DNA from 4 places in the Acetobacter persici genome. Region 2 is predicted to be linked to each of the others. Evidence: riboswitches for the same ligand, from Rfam matches in the RefSeq annotation. Region 2 holds a riboswitch; each other region holds the start of a gene.
What was found. Region 2 has a riboswitch for cobalamin ahead of JK199_RS03095 (hypothetical protein). Riboswitches for the same ligand answer to the same signal wherever they lie in the genome.

Region 1 (5,359 bases), on a different contig from region 2:
AGTATTTGACTGGGGGACGAGTGGCGGAACGCTGATTCTAAAAAGCGGCGCGGTAGATACAGGTGAGACTCCTCAGGCTGGCGCGGCCATCATTGTTGTCGAATCAGGCGCTACTCTTTCAAATGCCAAGCTGAGTTCAGGTAATACTCTGGGCATCAGTGCCGGGGGACAGGTTCTGAGCGCTGTTGTCTCCTCCGGCGCCGGCGTTGGGGTGGCGGGGTCTCTTGAGAGTGGGACAGTTGTCAGCGGCGGTACCATATATGTCGGCGGCGCGACCGGCGTTGCAGAAAACACCACTGTAAATGGGGGTGTTCTGTCAGCGCAGTCTGGTGCGACGCTCAATTCTGCAACCATCAGTGCATCGTCCGGTAACACCTCGCTGAACGTCATTGTTGACAGTGGCGCTACAATGTCTGCGGCTACGTTTGAAGCCTGGAGTCTCGGGCGCGTCATGGCCGGTGGTTCTGCCGTTAACACGGTAATTGACAGCCGTGGTGGTCTGGGTTTGCAGGGATCTGCAACAGGTACTACCATCAATACCAGTGGTGTTCTTGATATCGCCTCTGGTGGGCACGCAGATAATAATACGGTCACAGCGGGCGGCGAAGTTTATGTAGAATCTGGTGGCACACTGGGTGATACAAGCGTCGCCAGCACAGGTCTTGTCACTGTCAGTAACGGTGGCGTCCTCTCCGGCGTTATTACCCTTCAGGCCGGAGGCTCTGCGACCCTGTGGAACAATGCTGGTGGCACTGTTGTCCTCCCGACTGATGCGAACCACGGCCTGACGATTTCCGGTCTGGAAAATGGTGGGACTGTCAGCACCGTCATCAGCGGCTTTAGTGGTACTGCCCCCGGGAATTCTGACAGTATTGATCTGGCAGGTGTTTCTGCGGACGGGGTGTCCTATGCCTACCCGTCAGATGATCAGGTCGTGATCACGCTGGCTAACAAAGAGACCATTACCCTCAACATTCCCGGTGTTAAAGCAACGGGCTTCGAGCTGGTCAGCAATGGCAACGGTGGGGCTCTGGGTGAAGTCTGCTTCCTTTCCGGCACTATGATTAAAACCCCGGCTGGGGAAGTCGCCGTTGAAACCCTCCGTCTTGGCGATGAAGTCACGGCGTATGTGGACGGTTCTCTGCAATCCCGCCGCATTGTCTGGGCCGGTAAGGCCCATGCTGAAGTGCGCACTCATCTGGCGGACGATCAGGCAGGATATCCGGTGCGCATTTGCAAAGACGCTATTGTTGAAGGCGTGCCGTATAAGGATATGCTCATTACCCCGGAACATTGCCTGTTTTTCTCAGGGCGCTTTGTCCCGGTTCGTATGCTGGTGAATGGCGCTTCCATTTTCTATGATACGTCCATCACGTCCTATGACTATTTCCATGTAGAAACGGAACAGCATTCCGTTCTGATGGCCGATGGCATGTTGACAGAAAGCTATCTGGATACAGGGAACCGCCGGACGTTCTCTCAGTCTGGTTCTGTTGTGGCTCTCGGTGGCACACCGCAGGACTGGGCGACGGACGCGGCTGTTCCGCTGAGCGTGGATCGTGCCTTTGTAGAGCCGCTGTTCCATAAGCTGGCAGGCCGGGCAGAAAATGTGTCTGACCGTCAGGTACCCGACAAATCTACTATGACAACCAATCCGGAGCTGCATCTGATCACCCAAACGGGTGCTATCGTTCGTCCGGTATCTCAAAAAGACGGACAATATCGCTTCATGCTGCCGCCGGGCGTCGCATCTGTTGAGATCGTCTCCCGCGCCAGCCGCCCGAGTGATGTGATTGGTCCGTTTGTGGATGATCGCCGTATGCTGGGTGTCGCCATTGGAAAAATCCATCTGATGACAGCCAATAAGACGACCAGGATCACCGCACATCTTGAGCAGGACAAACTGGCTGGCTGGTATGCCGCAGAGGCAGATTATGCCTGGACCAGTGGCCATGCTCACCTGCCGCTGCCGCTTATGATCAGGCGCTCAATGAGCCTGCTGACGCTGAATGTCTGCGCGGCCGGCCCTTACCAGCAGACAGATGCCACGCCGGAGCCAGAAACTGCCGCTCACTCTGCCTGAGCCGTCGTAAAAACTGAGTCTTAAGAGAGAATACCGGGGCCATCCTGTACAGCACAGGATGGCCCCGGAATTTTTTTACCTGCACGCTGTCATGTCGTTTGAGAACCTCGGTGCTGAACGAGTGTCTCACCTCTTCGCACGGAATTCGTTACTCACTCTTCCCCAGCCACGCCCGCGCCTCTCCTCCCGGATAGGCTTTGGTATGCAGGTTCAGGTAAACACGCCCGTCCTGCAGGTCACGTTCTGTCTCGCTGCTCAGCATCACGCTGCCACTCAGCGGGCTTTTATAGGGGCCATGCACTGTCACCATTGCTGGCGCGTCCTTGCCGGGCAGGGCAGGGCCATGCAGATGGGCCATGGTCACCGGGCCGGTCAGGCCGTCCCATGTCACGGTGTAGCGCAGCACATGCGCTCCGGGGTAATACAGCGCCATCACTTTGCCCTGCATGTGGGCGGGCGCGCCATGCTCAGGGGCCAGAGTGCCGGAAAACAGCATACTGCGCTGGGCGTGTGCCGGAGCAGCCGCCATACCAGCGCCAAGCAGGCCGGCAGCCAGCACCAGACTTAAAACCGGTTTGCGGGGCAGGGTCATCACGGCAACGTCCTCATTCCGTTAGAAAACGCGCAGCACCCGAAAAAACGGGCACCGCCACAGCTTCAAAACGTCTCAGAGGAAAGACCGTTGCTTCCGCTCACAAAACGTGAGCGGTTATTCAAAATCCCGCATCACGCCTTCACGGTCAGGCAGGCGGTCCGGTGTGCGGCTAAAATGGACGCGGGGCTGCGTGCCGTCCGCTTTCATTTTCTGGCGCAATGTTGCCAGCCACCGCTCCGTAGCAGCCTCCCGCAACGTGAGGGCCGGGGCAGTTTCGGGTGCGGGGCTGGAAGACTGAGGCATCATCGTGCTCACAAGGCAGAAAGATTTCAGACGCCCTCTTCCTATACGCTTCGGCCCCTCGCACGGTGTGACGTTTTTTTGAAATCACCATCCCCCAACCCTTGACCGGCCCGGAACCCATCCCCTACCTCTGCGGCTGTCGAAGGTCTCGCGCAAGCGAGTGAAAAGGGAACGCTGAAGAATCCGGCCGGGCCATCAGTCCGGGGTTCAGGCAGCGGCTGCCCCCGCAACTGTAAACGGTGCGCTGATGCCTCACGCCACTGGCCCAAAAGGCTGGGAAGGCGCATCAGATCCCCCTCCGTGAGCCAGGAGACCTGCCTTCGTCGCTCAGTCATGATAGCCGGACGGGGTGCGCCGGATATCGGGGAACAGGTATGGTCCACGTCGTGTTTCCGCGTCCTGCCGGGCGCGGGCGCTCTCCGTTTGTCGTCGCGCTGCTCTGCGCCTCCGCTTTCACCACCCTCACGGCACAGGCGGCCCACCGCGCAAAACCCGGCGGAGGGACTGCCAGACGCACCGCGACAACCACAGGCCCGCACGCCCCCCAGACCGGCGTTCGTCCTGCTTCCGCTCAACGCCAGCGCGCGACGTCCGGCACCCCCTCTGCGGACCGCCGTCCCCCGGTCTCCGCCCAGAAGCTCCTCGGCCACAAAACGGCTGACGCCCACGGGGAAGAACATCTTCAGGTGATCGCCTCCCACACAGACCCGATTGGCCGCGCGCTCACCGCCAGTCAGGGCAGCATTACTGCCAAAGAACTCCGCCTGCGCCCGGTGTATCGCGTGGGCCAGTTGCTGGAATCCGTGCCCGGTCTGGTTGTCACGGCCCATTCGGGCGAGGGCAAAGCCAACCAGTATCTGCTGCGTGGCTTCAATCTTGATCACGGCACAGACCTCGCCAGTTTTGTGGATGATATGCCGGTGAATGAACCCACCCACGCGCACGGGCAGGGCTATACGGACGTCAATTTCCTCATGCCCGAACTTGCGCAGGGGATCGACTACACCAAAGGCCCGTTTTACGCGGATGTGGGGGATTTTGGCGTCGTCGGGTCCGACCATATCCGCCTGACGGATGATCTGCGCGGGCAGGCCACCGGCAGCCTCGGCACGCTGGGGGACCAGCATGCCTTTATTGGCGATACAGCCCATTTCAAAAATGGCGATAAGCTGCTTGGCGCTTTCTCGCTCGACCATCTCAATGGCCCGTGGGCGCATCCGGATAATTTCCGGGGCATCAAATCCGCTGCCCGCTACACCCACACAACAGAACACACCAAATTCAACCTGACTGGCCTGTATTACCGGGGCCTGTGGAACAACACGACAGATCAGCCACTGGAAGCCTATCAGAAAGGCCTGATCAGCCGTTACGGCTCTCTCGACCCAAGTGATGGCGGCTATTCAGAACGGTTCAGCGTCTCCGCCCATCACGTTCTGCATCAGGATAACTGGCAGCTTAAAACGTCCCTCTATGTTGTGCATAGCCGCCTGACATTATGGAATGATTTCAGTCATTACCTGAATGACCCCATCAACGGGGATCAGGAACAGCAGGATGAAACCCGCACCACCTTTGGTGGCACGTCCGCCTATCAGCGGCATGATACGGTGCTGCACCGTGCAACAGACACCACTTTTGGCGTACAGGGCCGCTGGGACAGTATTTATATTGACCGCCGCCACACCCACCAGCGGAAAGTCCTGCCGGACTGCCCGGACAGCAGCGTGCCCACAGGCCGGTATGTCTGTAATGCCGATACAGTATCTCAGGGCAATGTCGGCCTGTTTGGCCAGAATATTACGCACTGGCTGCCCTGGCTGCGCACTGTTGTCGGCCTGCGCGGGGATTATTACGGCGGTTCAGACCACAGTCTTGTTTCCGGCTATAACGGCAAGGTGCATCAGTGGCTTTTCCAGCCCAAGGGCAGCCTGATTTTTGGCCCGTGGTATAAAACGGAGTTTTATATCAGCGCAGGGCAGGGCTACCATTCTAACGATATCCGTGCCGTGCTGGGTACCGTCCCGACCGACGGCATTGCCAACGGGGCCATCGCCACGCCCTTCATGACACGCGCCACCAGTGAAGAACTGGGCGTGCGCACCAATATCATCCCAAAACTGAATTTACAGGCAGCCTTTTTCCGGATCGATTTTAGCTCGGAACTGACATATGATGCGGATGAAGGCGTGAATGACGCCGGCGCCCCCAGCCGCAGGCAGGGGTTTGAACTCTCCGGCCAGTATCACCCGCTATCCTGGCTGGAGCTGAATGCAGATATCGCCTCAACCCATGCCCGTTATTTTACCGGCAATCCCGGTGTGTATGGTCTGCCGGGGCTGTATGTGGCCAATGCCCCCAATTTTATCGGCTCGTTC
Region 2 (5,359 bases):
GATGTCGGTGGTATGGCCTATCTGGCCAAACTGCTGACCTCCATGGTCGGCATTATCAACGCCGGGGATTATGGCCGCGCCATTCATGATGCGTGGATCCGCCGCCAGTTGATTGATATTGGCGAGACCGTGGTGAACAGCGCGTTTGGCACAATTTCTGATCTGTCCGGCCCGGACCAGATTGCCGCGGGGGAAGAGGCTCTGTTCCGCCTCGCGACGGAAAAAGGGCAGGACGGCGGCTTTGTGGTGTTTGACCGTGCCCTGACGGACGCCATTAAAACAGCGGAACTGGCCTTCAAGCGGGAAGGGCATGTGTCCGGTCTGACTTCCGGCCTTCGGGATCTGGACAAGAAAACCGGTGGCCTGCACCCGTCGGATCTGATGATTCTGGCGGGGCGTCCCGCCATGGGGAAAACCGCGCTGGCCACCAAAATTGCCTTCTCCGCCGCGCGTGCGCTGATGATTGAGGCGGAAGAGAAAGGGCCGGGCGTGGAGCCAACCGGCACGGTGGCTATTTTCTCGCTGGAAATGTCGGCCGAGCAGCTGGCCACCCGTATTCTGTCCGAGCAGGCGGAAGTGTCCGGTGAAAAAATCCGTCGTGGGGATATCGGGCAGAAAGAGTTTGACCGCTTTGTGCGCGTCAGCCGTGAACTGTCCCGCCTGCCGCTGGTGATTGACGATACCCCGGCGATCTCGCTTTCCGCCATGCGGACCCGCTGCCGCCGGCTGAAGCGCACGCGCGGGCTGAGCCTTGTGGTGGTGGATTACCTCCAGCTTATGCGTCCCTCCGTTGGTACACGCCCGGAAAGCCGCGTTCTGGAAATCTCCATGATTACACAGGGCTTAAAGGCGATTGCGAAGGAACTGGAAGTGCCGGTTATCGCGCTCTCCCAGCTCTCCCGTCAGGTGGAAAGCCGGGAAGATAAACGCCCCATGCTTTCGGATCTGCGTGAATCCGGGTCCATTGAGCAGGACGCGGATTCCGTGATGTTTGTGTATCGTGATGAATATTACCTCCAGCAGCGTATGCCCAAGGAAACAGCGTTTGATTCCATGGAAAAATACTCAGCCGCGCTGGATGACTGGCAACGTAAAATGAGCCTTGTGCATAACAAGGCCGAACTCATTCTGGAAAAACAACGTCACGGCCCCACCGGTGTCGTGCATCTGTTCTTTGAAGGTGAATTCACACGTTTTGCGGATCTCGATATGGTGCATGAGGAGCCGCATCACTAAGAGCGGCCCGCTGCACGCAGGCTGGTGCGGCGCAGCCGCCTGATGCCGATAAGAACGCCGGACAGAAAAACGCAGAACACGCCACATAATAACGGCACGGCAATGCTTCGGTGCGTCAGGGTTCTGCGCAGTCCGGCCTGAAAATCCAGATCATGAAACCCGTACACCAGCCAGCGGGACCGGCGGGCAGGGCCGTCCAGAATGGTCTGCACAGCGCCGGACTGTCCATCCAGATAGGTCAAGGTGCCATCCGCCGCCTGTGCCCGCCAGACGGGAAAATGGCGTTGATGCGTGGGGCGGCTGAAGTAATAGGCATCCGCCTGCGTTAGAAACGTCAGATCGTCCGGCGTTTTCAGCAAGCCTGCGGACTGCAGGGGCTGCCTGATCTGCTCTGGGGTGAGAGGGGCTGGAGTGAGGGCTTCATCCAGTCTCCGGCTCCTGAGGCCGGCAGCGGTTTGCTCCGTGATCTGCATAAAAACTTTGCTGTTTAGAAAAGCCGTTTTTATGCCGGTGCATCCGGGTGGTGCGGCACTTATCAACCGTGAGAGAACCTGATGGATCTCCGCGCCGGTCGCCGTGCCAGTCACGCGCAGGGGGCGGGTCGCGTTTGGATTGCTTTGAAACAGGCCTGCGGGAGACATGGTAAGCAGCCCGGTTGTAACCCATAAAAGGGCCAGTACACCAAACACCGCGCCACTGAGGTGATGGACCCCATGCCACCTTTTATAAGGGGTAAAAGGGGCGGCGCGGCGGAGGCGCAAAACGCCAATCCATAGCCCGGTAACGGTGAGAAAAACTCCTGTGCCAGACAAAAGAATAACGACGTCGCTCCAAACCGCCGGGTGCTTGCGCAGCACCGCCGGGTAAAGCCAGTGTGGAATAGCCCCCACCCATGCCCAGAGGCGGGTGGAGCGTGTTGTGGCCTGCATGACCTCTCCGGTCAGGGAGGAGACGTACACCTGCGTGTGCGCCGCATCGGGAAACAGAAAGCGATAAAAGCCATTTTCCCGGCCATGCGTATCCAGAACCCACTGGTCGTCTGTGGTCAGGCCATCAAAGACGGGGCGGCCTTGTGCGCCGGTGGCCCGCGCGTATCGGATGGCGCTGGCAGCAGCATCTTCCGGGGGGATGCGCCCCGCATGGCCGGTGCGCAGGTCCAGCGCAAAAGGTGGGCCTTCCTGTGGCGTGAGTGTCAGAACCGGTTCGTGCCCTACCATATTGATCTGAAAAGCCTGAAAGCGTTCTGTGCTGCCCAGTTCAGCCAATTTCGGAAGTATGGCGGGCCAGTGGATTTCCGTCGGAACACGGCGCAGGGCGCTTTCCTCCGGCTGAGGCCATGTGTGCCAGAGCATGACAAGGCCGGAGGCGCACCAGCCTGCCATCAGCAGGCCCATGCCAATGCCCAGCCATCGGTGGGTCAGATACAGCGTCCGGCGGAAGGCCTTCATGCGGGGCTGTTATACAGCGCCATGGCGGCGTTCTGGGCGCCGCGCGTCCAGTGGACGGCAACATAGGCCCGCACAATGCGCTGCGCGGCAGCGGGCGGCATGTCCGTGCTGAGGGCTGGCATGGCTTCAAGATAGTCAGAGGCGGTGAGGAGCAGCGGCCGGAAAGCCTCTTCCAGCACAGCACCCCGTTCCCGGTGGGGGGCGGGCAGGGACGGGACCAGTTTGAGGAAGAGTGCGTGGCCGTTCTGGGCAATGACCTCCTCCTGCTCAGGAGGCGGCAGGTGCGCCAGATGCGCGGCCTGCAAGGCATGAGCGCGGGACGGGCAGGCGCTGAGCAGGCGGGAAAAAGCCGGGTGATATGCCTCTTCTGGTTGAAAAGGTCGGGGGAAGGGGGAAAACGGTCCCACTGGTATACTCCTGCCTTCCGGTACATCCCGCCCGGCGGCGCGGTCTGAACGACAACAGCAGGTCTCCTGGCTCACGGTTAAACGTCCGTCTCCCGCCTTCCCGGTTGTGCACCAGTGGCGTGCCTTGCGGCAAAAAGACACGGACAGACCGCCTACAGTTGCGGGAGCAGCGACCGACTGAGCCGTGCGGCACGGCATACGGTCTTCCCTTTTAACCCGCCTGCGCGGGGCTGTTGACTGACAGGGAGAGACTGTACGCAAATGCCGGTTTTGCGCAACAGGCTGGGATGCAACGTGTGCACGGCCTGCGCCTTAGAGCCGTTTTTTATGGGGTATAAAGCAGCACGTTCGTTGACAAGGTTTTTCAGACCCTGTTTACGCTGCACGCAGCAATGGTGCTTTGTGGCTGCGTGCGCGGCCAGAAGGCTAAGAGGGAAATCGGTCCAAGCCGATGCTGCCCCCGCAACTGTAAGCTGAGAGGGCTTGCGGCGTTTATGCCACTTTCTGTGCCACCCACAGGGGGGAAGGCAGCCGCAGGACCCGAGGACCAGCAAGCCAGGAGACCTGCCATTACGCCAAAGTCACGGACGGAGCTGCCATACGGGGTGATGTGGCGGCGAGGCACGGTTTGCTCAGTGCCTCCATCGCGGTGACGTTGTTTTGGAGCGAACCCGTGCGTCCAGTCTCTTATGCCCTCAGTCTTCTGTTCGGCATCAGTTGCGTGCCCGCAGCCTATGCGGCCACCCCTGATCCCTCAGACCCGAAAGGCAGCGCTGCCCATCCGTATAAAAAACGGACAGCAGTACCCCCGGCCAGAAAGGTGGCAGGCCCTGAATATATCACGGCTTATGGTAAAACTGCCCCTCTCCAGATAACACCCGCAGTCGGTGGGAAACTTGGCCTGTCCATCCAGCACACGCCGGGCACACTCAATGTGGTCTCGCATGATCTGATGATGCAGCGCGGTTATGCTCAGGCTGAGGCCGCGGCAGACAGCGCGCCGGGTGTTTCCTCTGGCGGGTCTCCGGGGTCACCCGCGCAGCTGATGATGCGCGGCTTTACCGGCAACCAGATTCTGGTGCTGCATGATGGCCAGTATTTTGGCCCGACCACCATGGTCAACCGGCCTCAGAACACCTTCAATCTGGAAAGTGTGCAGGTGCTTAAAGGCCCGTCCTCCGTGCTGTATGGGCAGGGGGCCGTGGGCGGCACGGTGGATATGCGTAGCCGTACGCCCACGTTTGATGGCCCGCATGCCAATGCGCTTGTGTCCTACGGCAGTTTTAATACGTGGAACGCCGGGATTGGTGGCTCCGTGCCCATTACGCAAACGCTTGCGTTGCGCACGGATTTCAGCCGGACATCGTCTGACGGATTTGTAAAAGGAGCTGACCCGCACTCGGATGATTTTACGACAACCTTGCTGTGGAAGCCGACGGAAAAGTTCACCGCGCGGCTGAGCATGGATTATCTGACGGACCGGCTTTCCACTTATTACGGCACGCCGCTGGTGGATCTGTCGCAAACAGGCGGGCGCGTAGGCGGTTTGCTAAGTTCCAGCAAAGGGTTGGGCCTTACCCGCGCGTCCCTGTGGCGGTACTATAACGTGCGGGACGGCAAGGCCGGGTCTGTCAACGCGACGCCCACACTGCATCTGGACTGGCGGGTGAACAGCCATGTTCTGTTTCATAACAGCAGCTATTTCATTTATTCCAAACGGCGCTGGAACAACGCGGAAAGCCTGACTTACATCAGCGCCCCCGGCCAGACGGATGCCGCAGGCAATGCCATTGCCCCCGGCAGCATCAGCCGGGACCGGTTTTATGTGTATCAGAACCAGCATCAGGTTGGGGATACGCTGCACGGGCAATTTGATTTTTCCATTTTCGGCATGAAGAACCGTTTTGTGCTGGGAGGCGACGCCTATTATCTGCGCTTCATCCGTAACCGGGGTTTTCCGGCTGCGGACTATGCGGACAGCGTCTCTCTTGTCAGCCCGGACGCCACGCCACTTGGGGCGTTTTCCGGGGAATATCCGTACATGAAATCCCCCACCACGATGGTGCAGGCGGGCCTGTTTTTAGAGGACGTGCTGACCATCCGGGATAATCTGCGGCTTGTGGGCGGCTTCCGGTATGACTGGCTCGCACTGGACCGGCAAAACTACCGGCAGAACGGGCAGTTTAACGCCGCAACCAGTTTTAAGGGGCACTACAACCCGGATAATTTCCGTATTGGTCCGGTGTTTGATCTGACAAAAAATGTCAG
Region 3 (5,359 bases), on a different contig from region 2:
AGCACGTCCGCCAGATAGGGCAGGGCGGTAATGGCGTTCCGCACAATGGGGGCCTCTGCTTCCGTGCCGTAGAGGAACAGATCATCTCCGGGGCGGAAACCGGCTTCATCCAGCATGCTGGCCAGCCGTTCCACCTGTTCCTTTTCAAACTGTTCCTGGGCCTGCATGGCGTTTCCAAAATCAAAGGACACCACATAAAAATACAGGAGCGGCACAACCGCCAGCCAGCGGAGTTTCTGGCCCACAGCCGTCTGTAGAAAAAACAGATTGGCCAGAATAACGCAGGCGGAAAACGACATAAAAATCCGTGGCGCAATGACCGTATCCGCCAGAATCAGCACAATCCCCGGCACCAGCAGCACAAGGAGAAATGGCACGCTCACCAGTGCCAGCGCGTTCAGCTTTGCAACTCTGTCTGTCCGGCGCAGGGCTGGCAGCACACCAGACCACACAAACGCCGCTCCGAGCGCATAAAACAGGCCCAGAACAACGCCCGGCCCGCCATGCAGGAGGGAGGCCAGCAGGGCGCGTGCCTGTTGCAGGTTGTTCCACAGCATCCCGGACAGCACATCATGCAGGCTCATGGTCCCGCTATGGGGGCCAGCGTAGGAGCCATGCACAAAATGGCGGATAATTACAAAGTGATACATACCATAGGTTACGCCCAGTGCGGCCACCCGCAGGCCCAGTGCCCGCCATGCCGCCTGATCCCGCCCTTCACAGGTGTCACACACAAATAGCAACACGGCGAGGGCCAGAAATGTGTTCAGCGCAGGCTGATAAAAACACATGACCGCAAACAGAAAAGCCGCGCATGTGGCAAACAGCCGTCGGCCAGACCAGCCCTCCGGCACCAGCGCCGCCAGAACAGCGCAGCTCTGGGCCATAAGCATTGGCAAGGCGTCGAATTTATAAGACAGATTTTCCAGAAAAAACGGCTGCACCGCCAGCGGCAGCGCGCACAGACAGACGGAAAGATCATCCATCCTGCGCCCGCGCAACAGCCGCGCGGCCAGCAACGCCCCGCTGTATGAAAGAGCCAGCAGGCCCAGAATCTGCCCCAGCGGAGCAAGATCAAGAACATTGCGGCTGCGCAAACCCAGCGTATTCATCAGGAATGTCGAGAAAATGCGCCCGCTGCGGCTCCATGTGTAGCCGTATAAAACGCGCGCGTTATCATCCATATACGGCACGTTGACCAGAAAAATGGGCAGAGCAAACAGGCAGCTTAACAGGAAAAGCAACCAGACATGTCTGGAATGTAGTTTAGGCCAGCTCTGGTCCATACCCGCCACACAGCTCCTTCTGGTCACTAGGGTGCTGGTGTCTGTTATCGCATCATCTGTTTTTCAGAAAGAGCAGGGAGGGAGAAATACCCCTCACCTGCGCGCTGTGCAGCGGGGGAGGTTTAGCTCCGGCTGCGGCCCAGCAGCACCGGCGTTGCCAGCGCGCCAAAAATCAGCCCCATGCTGCCCCACAGCGCCACCTGCATGCCAAGGGCAGCTTCCCGGAAGCGCCACAGCACCACGGCAGGGAAGCCGTCCGGCACTTCATTCACATCCGGCAGGCCAAACTGCACAAGGGCGGCCAGCCCCACAAAGACAGCGCCACCGCACAGCCAGCCGGTCCAGTTATCGCGCACCTGCGCCACTTTCTGGCCAATCAGGCAGGCAATGGCCGCCACACAGATGGAAAGCGCAATCATGACAAAATAGGTTTCCGTCCGCAGCGCCAGCGTGGCGGGGTTCCCCACGGCAGGCGGGTTGGGCGGGTATTTCAGGTCCGGCACCAGAACCACGGTCACAAACCCGGCGGCAGCCAGCAGAAGCGCCAGCACGCGGGGGGAGGAGAAGGACAGCCGCCCGTAGGCAAAGGAAAACACCAGCGCAAACAGCCCGCCAAACCCCGCGCCATAAAGCAGCGTGGCGGCGGCCAGACCATAACTGGCCTGCACGGACCGGCTGACCATTTCCGGCTCCGGGGCAGCCCCTTCCGCCGCACTGCGCGCAGCCTCAAACGCAATGGCCAGCGCCACCTGCGGTTCCCCAAACAGGCGGGCAAACGCAAAGGCAAGTGCAGCCGCAAGGCACCCGGCAATCATGCCGCGTGCCAGCAAACGTCCAGCAATCATCAGAAAAAACCCTGCGGTTTAGTGGCAGGGAAAGCCCAGCAGATGGCGGCCATCATGCACAAATTCATGCACTTCATGCCCGGAAATCAGGGAAACAGCCCCCTGTTCCGCCCCCACAAAATACAGCATCAGCACGGACAGCAGCAGGCCAAACACGGCCCAGGGCAGCAAGGCGCCAACGGGAATGGCAACGGGGGCAGGTGCGGCAATACCCTGCGCGCGGGGGGAGGAAGGATGCATCATCAGACAGGCTCCGCTGGTAAAAACGCGTTCCGCGGTGAACAGAAAAACAAGGCTGGAGGTCTGACTTCCCGCTTGCAGCAAGCGGATTACAGTGGCGCGACCGTGCCGGATTTCCACCAGCTTCCCCAGATCAGCCTTTAGTCTGAACGGCCCCTGCGCCCCTGTCAATTTATTCAGCCCCCGTCTGGCCCTGCCCTTCCGGCAACCCCTCGTCTGGCAACCGCCCGTCTGGCCCGCATCCACAGGGCTCTTGCCTGCACTGTCTTATTGTTCTTCCGTGTTGCCCGGTTGCCCGGTTGCCCGGTTGCCCGGTTGCCCGGTTTTGCGCGCGGTGCGCCTCAGAGCACGGCTGTCAGAGCCGACAGCACACAACATTCAGTAACAACTGCCGCCGCGCCCAGCACATCTCCCGTATAGCCTCCCAGCATCCGGCGGGCCGCGCCTCCCACCAGAATGCAGGCCATCAGAGCAGCCCCCGTGGCCACAAGCCCGGACTGGAGCCACATCAGGTTTTCACGGGAAAGCCGGCCGCCCATCGTTGCGGTGGGAGCGTAGAGCATTTCCCGCAGTATCCCGCCCATACACCCCGCGGTCAGAAGCAACCCCATCCATAACGGCCCGCGCGGCAGCGGACTGAGTGAGCGGGCCAGACCGTCGGGCCGGGCCGGGGGCAGGTAGGCGGCCAGAACCAGCAATGCCGCGCGCGCCAGACAGCCGGACACAGCCAGCGCCAGCACCGCCATAGTTGCAGGAAGAGCCGCAATGGCGGAGGCCCGCACCAGCAGGCTCAGGCTCAGGGCCAGCACGCCGTAACTGCCAGTCCGGCTATCGCGCATAATCTCCAGCCGACGCGCCCGTGTGGCCCCGCCGCAGCCGTCCGCCATGTCAGCCAGTCCGTCCTCATGCAGGCCGCCGGTCAGCACACACTGGAAGGCCAGCGCCAGCCCTGCCGCAGGCAAAGCCGCCATATGGCTCAGCCGCAGCAGCCAGAACAGCATCCCCACCAGCCCGCCAAGGCCCGCGCCGATCAGCGGCCAGCACCAGATAGAACGGCCCATAGGCCAGAGCGCCGTGCTGGCCCGCTGCGCGGGGGACAGCAGCCAGCTTACCGGCAGGCGCGTCAATAAACTCAGCCCACAGGCCACATCCAGCCGCACCCGGGCCGCACAGGATTCAGCCGGGGCAGGCTTCATCCTGTGCGGCCTGAAACCGCAGCCTGCGCAAAAGTCGCCATGCCATTATGGCACGCCACCGCCGCCCGCAGCAGCGGGACCGCCAGTGCCGCGCCGGAGGCTTCCCCCAGCCGCAAACCAAGGTCCAGCAACGGCACCAGCCCCAGCCCCAGCTTTTCCGCGAGCCGCGCATGGCCTGCCTCGGCAGAACAATGGGAAAGGCGCGTATGGGCCAGTCCCCCCGTTGCAGCCTCGCTCCGAGCCTGATCTTCAAGCCCGGCGCCAGTCTCATTACCAGCCTCAGCTTTGGCCTCGGCGTTACCTGCGGCCAGCCGCGCCAACGGAGCCACCGCAGCCGTGCAGACAAATCCATCCAGCAACACCGGAATGCCGGAATGCCGCGCCGCCAGTGTCGCCCCCAGCAAAGCCGCGAGTTCATACCCGCCCAGCCTGCGGGCTATTTCCAGCGGGTCATAGGCAGGTGTTACTGCGCCCAACTGCTTTGCGCGTTCGCTCTCCGCCGCAGAGGCCCCCTGTGTCGCCGCCATTTCTGCCTTATGGTGCGCCAGAGCGGCATCAATCACCCGCGCTTTATGCGCCACGCCGGGGGCATCCAGCCCGGTGCCGCGTCCGGCCCAGTCGGCCCCGGTGCCGCCAAACAAAGCCGCCGCCAGAGCCGCTGCCGCCGTGGTGTTGCCAATGCCCATTTCCCCCAGACACAGCATGTCACACGCATGCGGCACGGCGTCATACCCTGTCTGCACGGCGTCCAGAAAGGCTTCTTCCGTCATGGCCGGAGCCGTGGTGAAATCCGCCGTGGCAGCCAGCCCGCGCACAGACACAACCTGCAACGTCGCGCCTGCCACATGGGCAAGCTGGTTGATGGCAGCCCCGCCCTGTTCAAAATTCTGCACCATCTGGGCCGTCACATCCTGCGGCCAGGGAGAAACGCCCTGCCGCACAACGCCATGATTGCCCGCAAAAATCAGAATCTGCACCCGGTCCAGCCGGGGCTGCGCCCGCTTCTGCCAGCCGCCCAGCCACTGTGTCAGCTCTTCCAGCCGCCCCAGACTCCCCGCCGGTTTGGTCAACTCGGCCTCATGCGCCGCAATGCTGCGTCGGGCCGTGGCATCGGCCTCCGGCAGCGCGAGGCAGGCAGCGCGCAGGGCGGCGAGGGACGCAAACGGAGGAGCAGGAGCGGGGGAGGAGGCTGGTGGCATGACCCTGAATTTATGCTGTTATAAACGCCATACTGACATGGCAGCAGGAAAGCGGATAGCGCATGAACACTCTCTCGCTCAAGGCAGACACTGCCCCTCCGTCGGGCCAGCAGCCCTCAGCCACGCCCGCTGCGGCGGTCATGCCGGAACCGGAGACAGCCCTGCTCCCCGCAGGCCTGCCCGGCACAACGCTCATTCTGGGCGGTGCGCGGTCTGGCAAGAGCCGCCATGCGGAAGCCCTGATTACAGCGTTGCCCGCCCCGTGGGTCTACCTTGCCACAGGCCGCGCGTTTGATACGGAAATGCAGGAGCGCATTGCCCGCCACCGCGCCAGCCGGGCGGAGGGCTGGCAGACAGTAGAAGAGCCATTTGCCGTGGCCGATGTTCTGCGCGCCCACGCCACGCGCCCGGTCCTGCTGGATTGCCTGACCCTGTGGCTGACCAACCTGTTGCTGGAAGAGCGGCGTATTCCGGACGCTACACACGCGCTGCTCGCCGCACTGGCGGAGCGGCGTGCCCCCACTGTGCTGGTCGGGAATGAGGTCGGGCTGGGGATCGTGCCGGAACACAAACTCGCCCGGCAGTTCCGGGAT
Region 4 (5,359 bases), on a different contig from region 2:
CGAACACCCCGGCATCTCCGCCGGAGACAACCGCGACATGCCGCCCCTGCATAGCCAGTTCCAGCGCATGCCGCGCCCGGTCCAACTCCTCCCGGTTATCCGAACAGTGCCGCACCACGGAGGCCGGCGCGTCCACCCGCTGCACATAGGGGCCGTATCCCACCAGATCCGTCGCACGGCTCAGCGCCTGATCCGCCTGCGGTGTGCGCTGGAGCGCATTCCCCGGACCAAGCCCGATAATGCTGACAGAACCCGTCATCGCACGCCCTTTCTGCCCGGCACCAGCGCCAGTGAAAAATAGGGCGCAGGCCCATCCTGTTCCGCAAATGGCAGGCAGCGTGCCTCCGGTTGCGTGCCACGCTCTACATAGACAGCATCCGGCAAACGGCCTGTCTGCTCCAGTGCTTTCCGCAATTTTGGCATATTCCGGCCAATCTTCATCACCACCGCCGCATCGGCCTTGTCCAGCCAGTGCACCAGAGCCTCTTCCGGCATGGTAGCAGGCAGAACACACAGAACATCATCCCCGTGCGTCATAGGCCTCGCCGCCTGAGACCAGCAACCGCTCATGGCGGAAATACCGGGCACAACTTGAGTTTCAAACCGAGTATGCAGACGGTCAAACAGATACATCGCGGACCCATACAGAAAAGGGTCCCCTTCACACAGCAGAGCGACGTCCCGCCCCTCTTCCAGAACCGCAGCAAGATCCTCCGCACAGCGATCATAAAACGCATGCATGTCGATATGGTAGCTTGGGTCTTTAACGGAAATTTCGGTGGTAAACGGATAAGCCAGCCGTATTTCCTGCGTTGTGGCAGCAATATGCGCGTGCGCGATGCGGCGCGCGTGCCCCTGTGTGTCATGCCGGCAGAAATAGGCCACAACCGGCACCCCTTGCAGGGTTTTAACAGCCCGCAGCGTCATCAGGTCCGGGTCTCCCGGCCCCACGCCCACCACATGCAGCGTTCCGCGCACCATTACTCCACCTCACTCGCCAGCGCATTGACAGCCGCCGCGGCCATGGCACTCCCCCCCAGCCGCCCCTGCACAACCAGCCATGGGATATCATGCCTTTTTGCAAGGGCCTCCTTGGATTCCGCCGCCCCGACAAAGCCGACCGGCAAACCAATTACAGCCGCAGGTTTTGGCGCACCGGCATCCAGCAGTTCCAGAAGATGGAACAGGGCTGTAGGCGCATTCCCGATTGCCACAACGGCCCCGGCCAGCTTTTCCCCCCACAAGTCCAGCGCTGCGGCAGACCGGGTGTTGCCAATCTGCCGCGCAAGGTCTGGCGTGCGCGCATCCCGCAGGGTGCACACCACGGCATTATCCGCAGGTAGACGCGCACGGGTAATGCCATGCGCCACCATCTCGGAATCACACAGAACAGCGCAGGATTTTTTAAGGGATTTTCTTGCGGAAGATACAAAATCCTCCGTCATCATCACGGATTGTGCTACATCGACCATGCCACAGGCATGAATAATACGAACAACAATCTGGGCCTGCTCGGTGGAAAAACCGCTTAAGTCAGCTTCTGCGCGAATGGTCGCAAAGGAGCGTTCATAAATGGCAGCGCCATCGCGGATATAATCATAAGGCTGCATTTTTAACATCTCCTTCAGACAGAACCTGTCTCACGACCTTTGCACCATCACATTCCGGCACAACGCAGACGGGTTGATCCCCCGCGCGTCCGTTCCGGATCACGCCATATCCCTCCGCCCCGGCAACCAGCGTGACTGTCGCACGCCCCGGATGCGCACAGCCTTTGGCACACCCGGAGACGTGCATCTCCATCCCCTCCGGCAAAAGCGGAGCCAGTTGCAGCGCCAGCCGCCCTGTGTCGGCGGAAGCCTGCCCACAGCCTGACGCACCAATGCAGGCATAGACCCGCAAGCGCGGATCACTTGGATGCATAACAAGCCCTGAAATTTCCGGCATTTTCCTTAATCCGCCAAAAATCAGGCTCCCCCACGGTGTCATGCGCAAAATGCCCTCACCGGTCTGCGCAACATCTGCACAGGCCCGCAGCGTTGCTGCCGTCAGACGCCCCAGCGGCGCAGCCACCGCATAAAGATGGCCTGTCAGATGTCCGGCCCTCTGAACCAACGCACGACCGTGCTGCCTCTCTGTTCTGGCAGCATGTACCCATGCAACCCCGATTTCTGCAAACAGTCTCTGGGCAATAGCAGGCCCCCGCAAAGGGCGCATGGCCTCATGGCATTTTATAAAAGCACCCGCCAATGCAAGAGCCGTCTGCACAGCCTCAGACAAACCCTGCGGCTCTGAGCGGGCCTCACCACAGACAACGCGCCAGCCTCCCCACTCAGAAGCCGGGTTTTGTACAGCCTGAAGCATGATATCAGCCTGCAAAGACCCAACGGGGAAAAAACCACCGCCATCGACGCAAAACCCGAATTTATCAGGCAAAGCTGAAAGAGCGGGAGAGCCGATCAACCCGGCCCTCAACGCCTCCGCACACAGCATCGTCTCCCCCGCACAGGCCGGGTCCACGCCCGCCAGAGGGGATATCTGAAGTGCGAGCCGCCGTTCAGCATCCGGGTCTGCCTGCCCGAGGCCCGCCGCTATCATCCGCTGCGGGAAAGCACGGGCCGCTTCCGGCGCGAACCCCCGCAACTGCACATTTCCCCGGTTGGTCAGGCTGATCTGCCCGTTGCCGTCCTGCTCCGCAACATTGGCCAGCAGATGCGCCTGCGCTGCGGTTATCCGGCCCAGCGGCGGGCGTACACGTACCAGCCAGCCATCCGCCGCCTGCATGGGGGCAAACAGACCTGGGCACCATCCCTTCACCACTGGGGCAGAAAACGCGGCAGACATGAACACCCTTCAGTCAACACACAGCACAAGGCCGCATGGGGGTGTTCATCACAAGGCCATCAGGACAAACCAGATAGTAGCGCGTTGACCCAACGCACCATCACGCTCCGGACACCCCGCCAGACATGACACTCAGCACAAAGATGGCAGGTCTCCTGGCTCATGACACAAAACCCCCGGCGCTCCGGCAGTTTTCGCCTGTTTCCGCCCTTCCCGGAGCACGCTCCAGTGGGTCAACACTCCCAAAAACAAGAGTGCGGAAAACACGCCTGATGTCACATACAGTTGCGGGGGCAGCGACGGCCAAGAAACAGAAGGGTTCTCACCGTACTTCCCTTTTCATCCCCTGACGGGAACCATCTGCCCTTTGTTAAGCAGGCTCTCTGGTGGTTGTCAAAACAGAGTGAACGCCCTGACACCCTTGAAAACGTCCCTCTATACTGCCAGTTCAAAACGGTCATCCGCGTTCACTCTTCACCCACACGGAGAACAGCTTCATGCAGTATCGTCAACTTGGCCGGTCTGGCCTGCGTCTTTCTGCCCTTACCCTTGGCACCATGACATTTGGAGGCAAAGGGGACTTTGCAAAGACGGGGAATACCGACACAGCCGGGGCGCGCCGCCTGATTGACCTGTGCCTGGATGCGGGCATCACCATGTTTGATACGGCGGATATCTATTCCTCCGGGGAATCCGAAACTATTCTGGGGGAAGCCCTGAAAGGGCGCTCGCAGGAAATTCTGGTCACGACCAAAGCCCGCTTCCGCACGCAGGACGGACCAAACGGGGCTGGTTCCTCCCGCCTGCATCTCATTACCGCGTGTGAGGCCAGCCTGAAGCGCCTCGGCCGCGACCATATTGATCTGTATTATCTGCATGAATGGGATGGTCAGACCCCACTGGATGAAACACTGGAAGCCCTTGATACGCTGACCCGTTCCGGAAAGATCCGCTATAGTGGGGTTTCCAATTTCTCCGCGTGGCATATGATGAAAGCGCTGTCCGTTGCTGAGCGCAACAGGCTGATCGCCCCGGTATCCCAGCAGATTTATTATTCACTTCAGGCACGCGATGCAGAGTATGAACTGCTGCCCGCGGCTGTGGATCAGGGGATTGGCGTGCAGGTCTGGAGCCCGCTGGCAGGGGGCCTGCTCTCCGGCAAATATCGCCGTAACCAGCCAACACCCGCAGGCCGTCAGCTTGAAAATTTTGGCGAACCCCCGGTGCATGACAAGGAAAAGCTTTTTGATATTGTGGAAGTGCTGCTTGCTATTGGGGAAGAGCATGGCGTTTCCGCAGCGCAGGTCGCTCTGGCATGGACCATGCATCGCCCGGCCATTACCTCCGTCATTGTGGGCGCCCGCACGGAAGAGCAGTTGAAAGACAACCTGAAAGCCGCGGAACTCACGCTGTCGGAAGACCAGCTCAACCGCCTTAATCAGGCCAGCCAGCCTCCCCTGCTCTATCCCTACTGGCATCAGGCGAGCACCGCGGCAGACCGGCTCAGCCCGGCAGACCGTGTGCTGCTGGAACCATTCCTGAAAACACAGTAAGACGGCCCAGGACGGACAGTGGATTTCCCGGCAATCGTGCACAGACCGGGTAGTCCTCTGTCCTGCGCTTTTACTGCAAACCGGGATGCGTCATGAAGCTTGTAAGAACCAGACAGGAACTGACCGAGATTGTCACTCAGTGGCATAAGGACGGGGAGACAATCGGACTGGTGCCCACCATGGGGTCTTTGCATGAAGGCCACTTGACACTGGTGCAGGCGCTGGACGGCAAAGCTACCCGGCGGATTGTGACGATTTTTGTCAACCCGATCCAGTTTAACAACCCGGATGATTTCCAGCTCTATCCGCGCGGTCTGGACGCGGATGAAGCCCTTCTGGCACAAACCGGCGTAGTGGATGTTCTGTACGCCCCGGATGAAACCCAGATTTACCCGCCCGGCTTCTGCACGCGCATTACTGTTTCCGGCCCGGACAAGATGCTGTGTGGCGGGGACCGCCCCGGCCATTTTGATGGCGTGGCAACAATCGTCACCAAGCTGTTCATGCAAACCCGTGCCGATATTGCCGCGTTTGGGGAAAAAGACTTCCAGCAGCTTTGCATTATCCGCCGGATGGTAACGGACCTGGACCTGCCCGTGACCATTCTGCCCGTGCCCACCGTGCGGGAAGCTGACCATCTGGCGCTATCCTCCCGCAACAGGCGGCTCACCGCTGCCCAGCGCCAGCAGGCCACCCATCTGCCACAGGCTTTGCAGGATTGCGTTGCCGCGCTGAAAGCCGGAAAACCCGTGGCCGCCACGCTGGAGCGCTGCACACAAACCCTGCAAGACGCTGGGTTTACAGTGCATTATCTGGACCTGCGATCTGAAAAAACTCTGGCGCCGTCAGAAAAAGCTGACCCCGGCACCCGCCTGTTTGTTGCGGCCAGCCTTGGAGACATCCGGCTGATTGATAACATGCCGCTTGCCTGACACCACCGGATAGAAAACTGGAAACACATC

Region 1: linked by a shared signal. The riboswitch ahead of JK199_RS07605 (TonB-dependent receptor) and the one ahead of JK199_RS03095 (hypothetical protein) in region 2 are both predicted to bind cobalamin.
Region 3: linked by a shared signal. The riboswitch ahead of JK199_RS07800 (CbtB domain-containing protein) and the one ahead of JK199_RS03095 (hypothetical protein) in region 2 are both predicted to bind cobalamin.
Region 4: linked by a shared signal. The riboswitch ahead of cobG (precorrin-3B synthase) and the one ahead of JK199_RS03095 (hypothetical protein) in region 2 are both predicted to bind cobalamin.

Annotation. Positions count from the first base shown of each region.
Region 1 is NZ_JAERKU010000005.1:18,076-23,434, reverse strand. Features, by position in the region: gene JK199_RS07620 (Hint domain-containing protein) at 1-2,083, shown strand, start outside; gene JK199_RS07615 (CHRD domain-containing protein) at 2,232-2,675, opposite strand; gene JK199_RS07610 (hypothetical protein) at 2,793-2,993, opposite strand; cobalamin riboswitch at 3,108-3,317, shown strand; gene JK199_RS07605 (TonB-dependent receptor) at 3,368-5,359, shown strand, end outside.
Region 2 is NZ_JAERKU010000002.1:194,900-200,258, forward strand. Features, by position in the region: gene JK199_RS03085 (replicative DNA helicase) at 1-1,236, shown strand, start outside; gene JK199_RS03090 (PepSY domain-containing protein) at 1,233-2,684, opposite strand; gene JK199_RS03095 (hypothetical protein) at 2,681-3,091, opposite strand; cobalamin riboswitch at 3,131-3,341, opposite strand; cobalamin riboswitch at 3,468-3,677, shown strand; gene JK199_RS03100 (TonB-dependent receptor) at 3,765-5,359, shown strand, end outside.
Region 3 is NZ_JAERKU010000005.1:61,051-66,409, reverse strand. Features, by position in the region: gene JK199_RS07810 (glucosyltransferase domain-containing protein) at 1-1,286, opposite strand, end outside; gene JK199_RS07805 (CbtA family protein) at 1,409-2,128, opposite strand; gene JK199_RS07800 (CbtB domain-containing protein) at 2,150-2,374, opposite strand; cobalamin riboswitch at 2,415-2,546, opposite strand; gene JK199_RS07795 (adenosylcobinamide-GDP ribazoletransferase) at 2,713-3,567, opposite strand; gene JK199_RS07790 (nicotinate-nucleotide--dimethylbenzimidazole phosphoribosyltransferase) at 3,564-4,766, opposite strand; gene cobU (bifunctional adenosylcobinamide kinase/adenosylcobinamide-phosphate guanylyltransferase) at 4,907-5,359, shown strand, end outside.
Region 4 is NZ_JAERKU010000001.1:188,574-193,932, forward strand. Features, by position in the region: gene cobJ (precorrin-3B C(17)-methyltransferase) at 1-259, opposite strand, end outside; gene JK199_RS00855 (precorrin-2 C(20)-methyltransferase) at 256-981, opposite strand; gene JK199_RS00860 (precorrin-8X methylmutase) at 981-1,610, opposite strand; gene cobG (precorrin-3B synthase) at 1,597-2,844, opposite strand; cobalamin riboswitch at 2,973-3,220, opposite strand; gene JK199_RS00870 (aldo/keto reductase) at 3,342-4,397, shown strand; gene panC (pantoate--beta-alanine ligase) at 4,490-5,329, shown strand.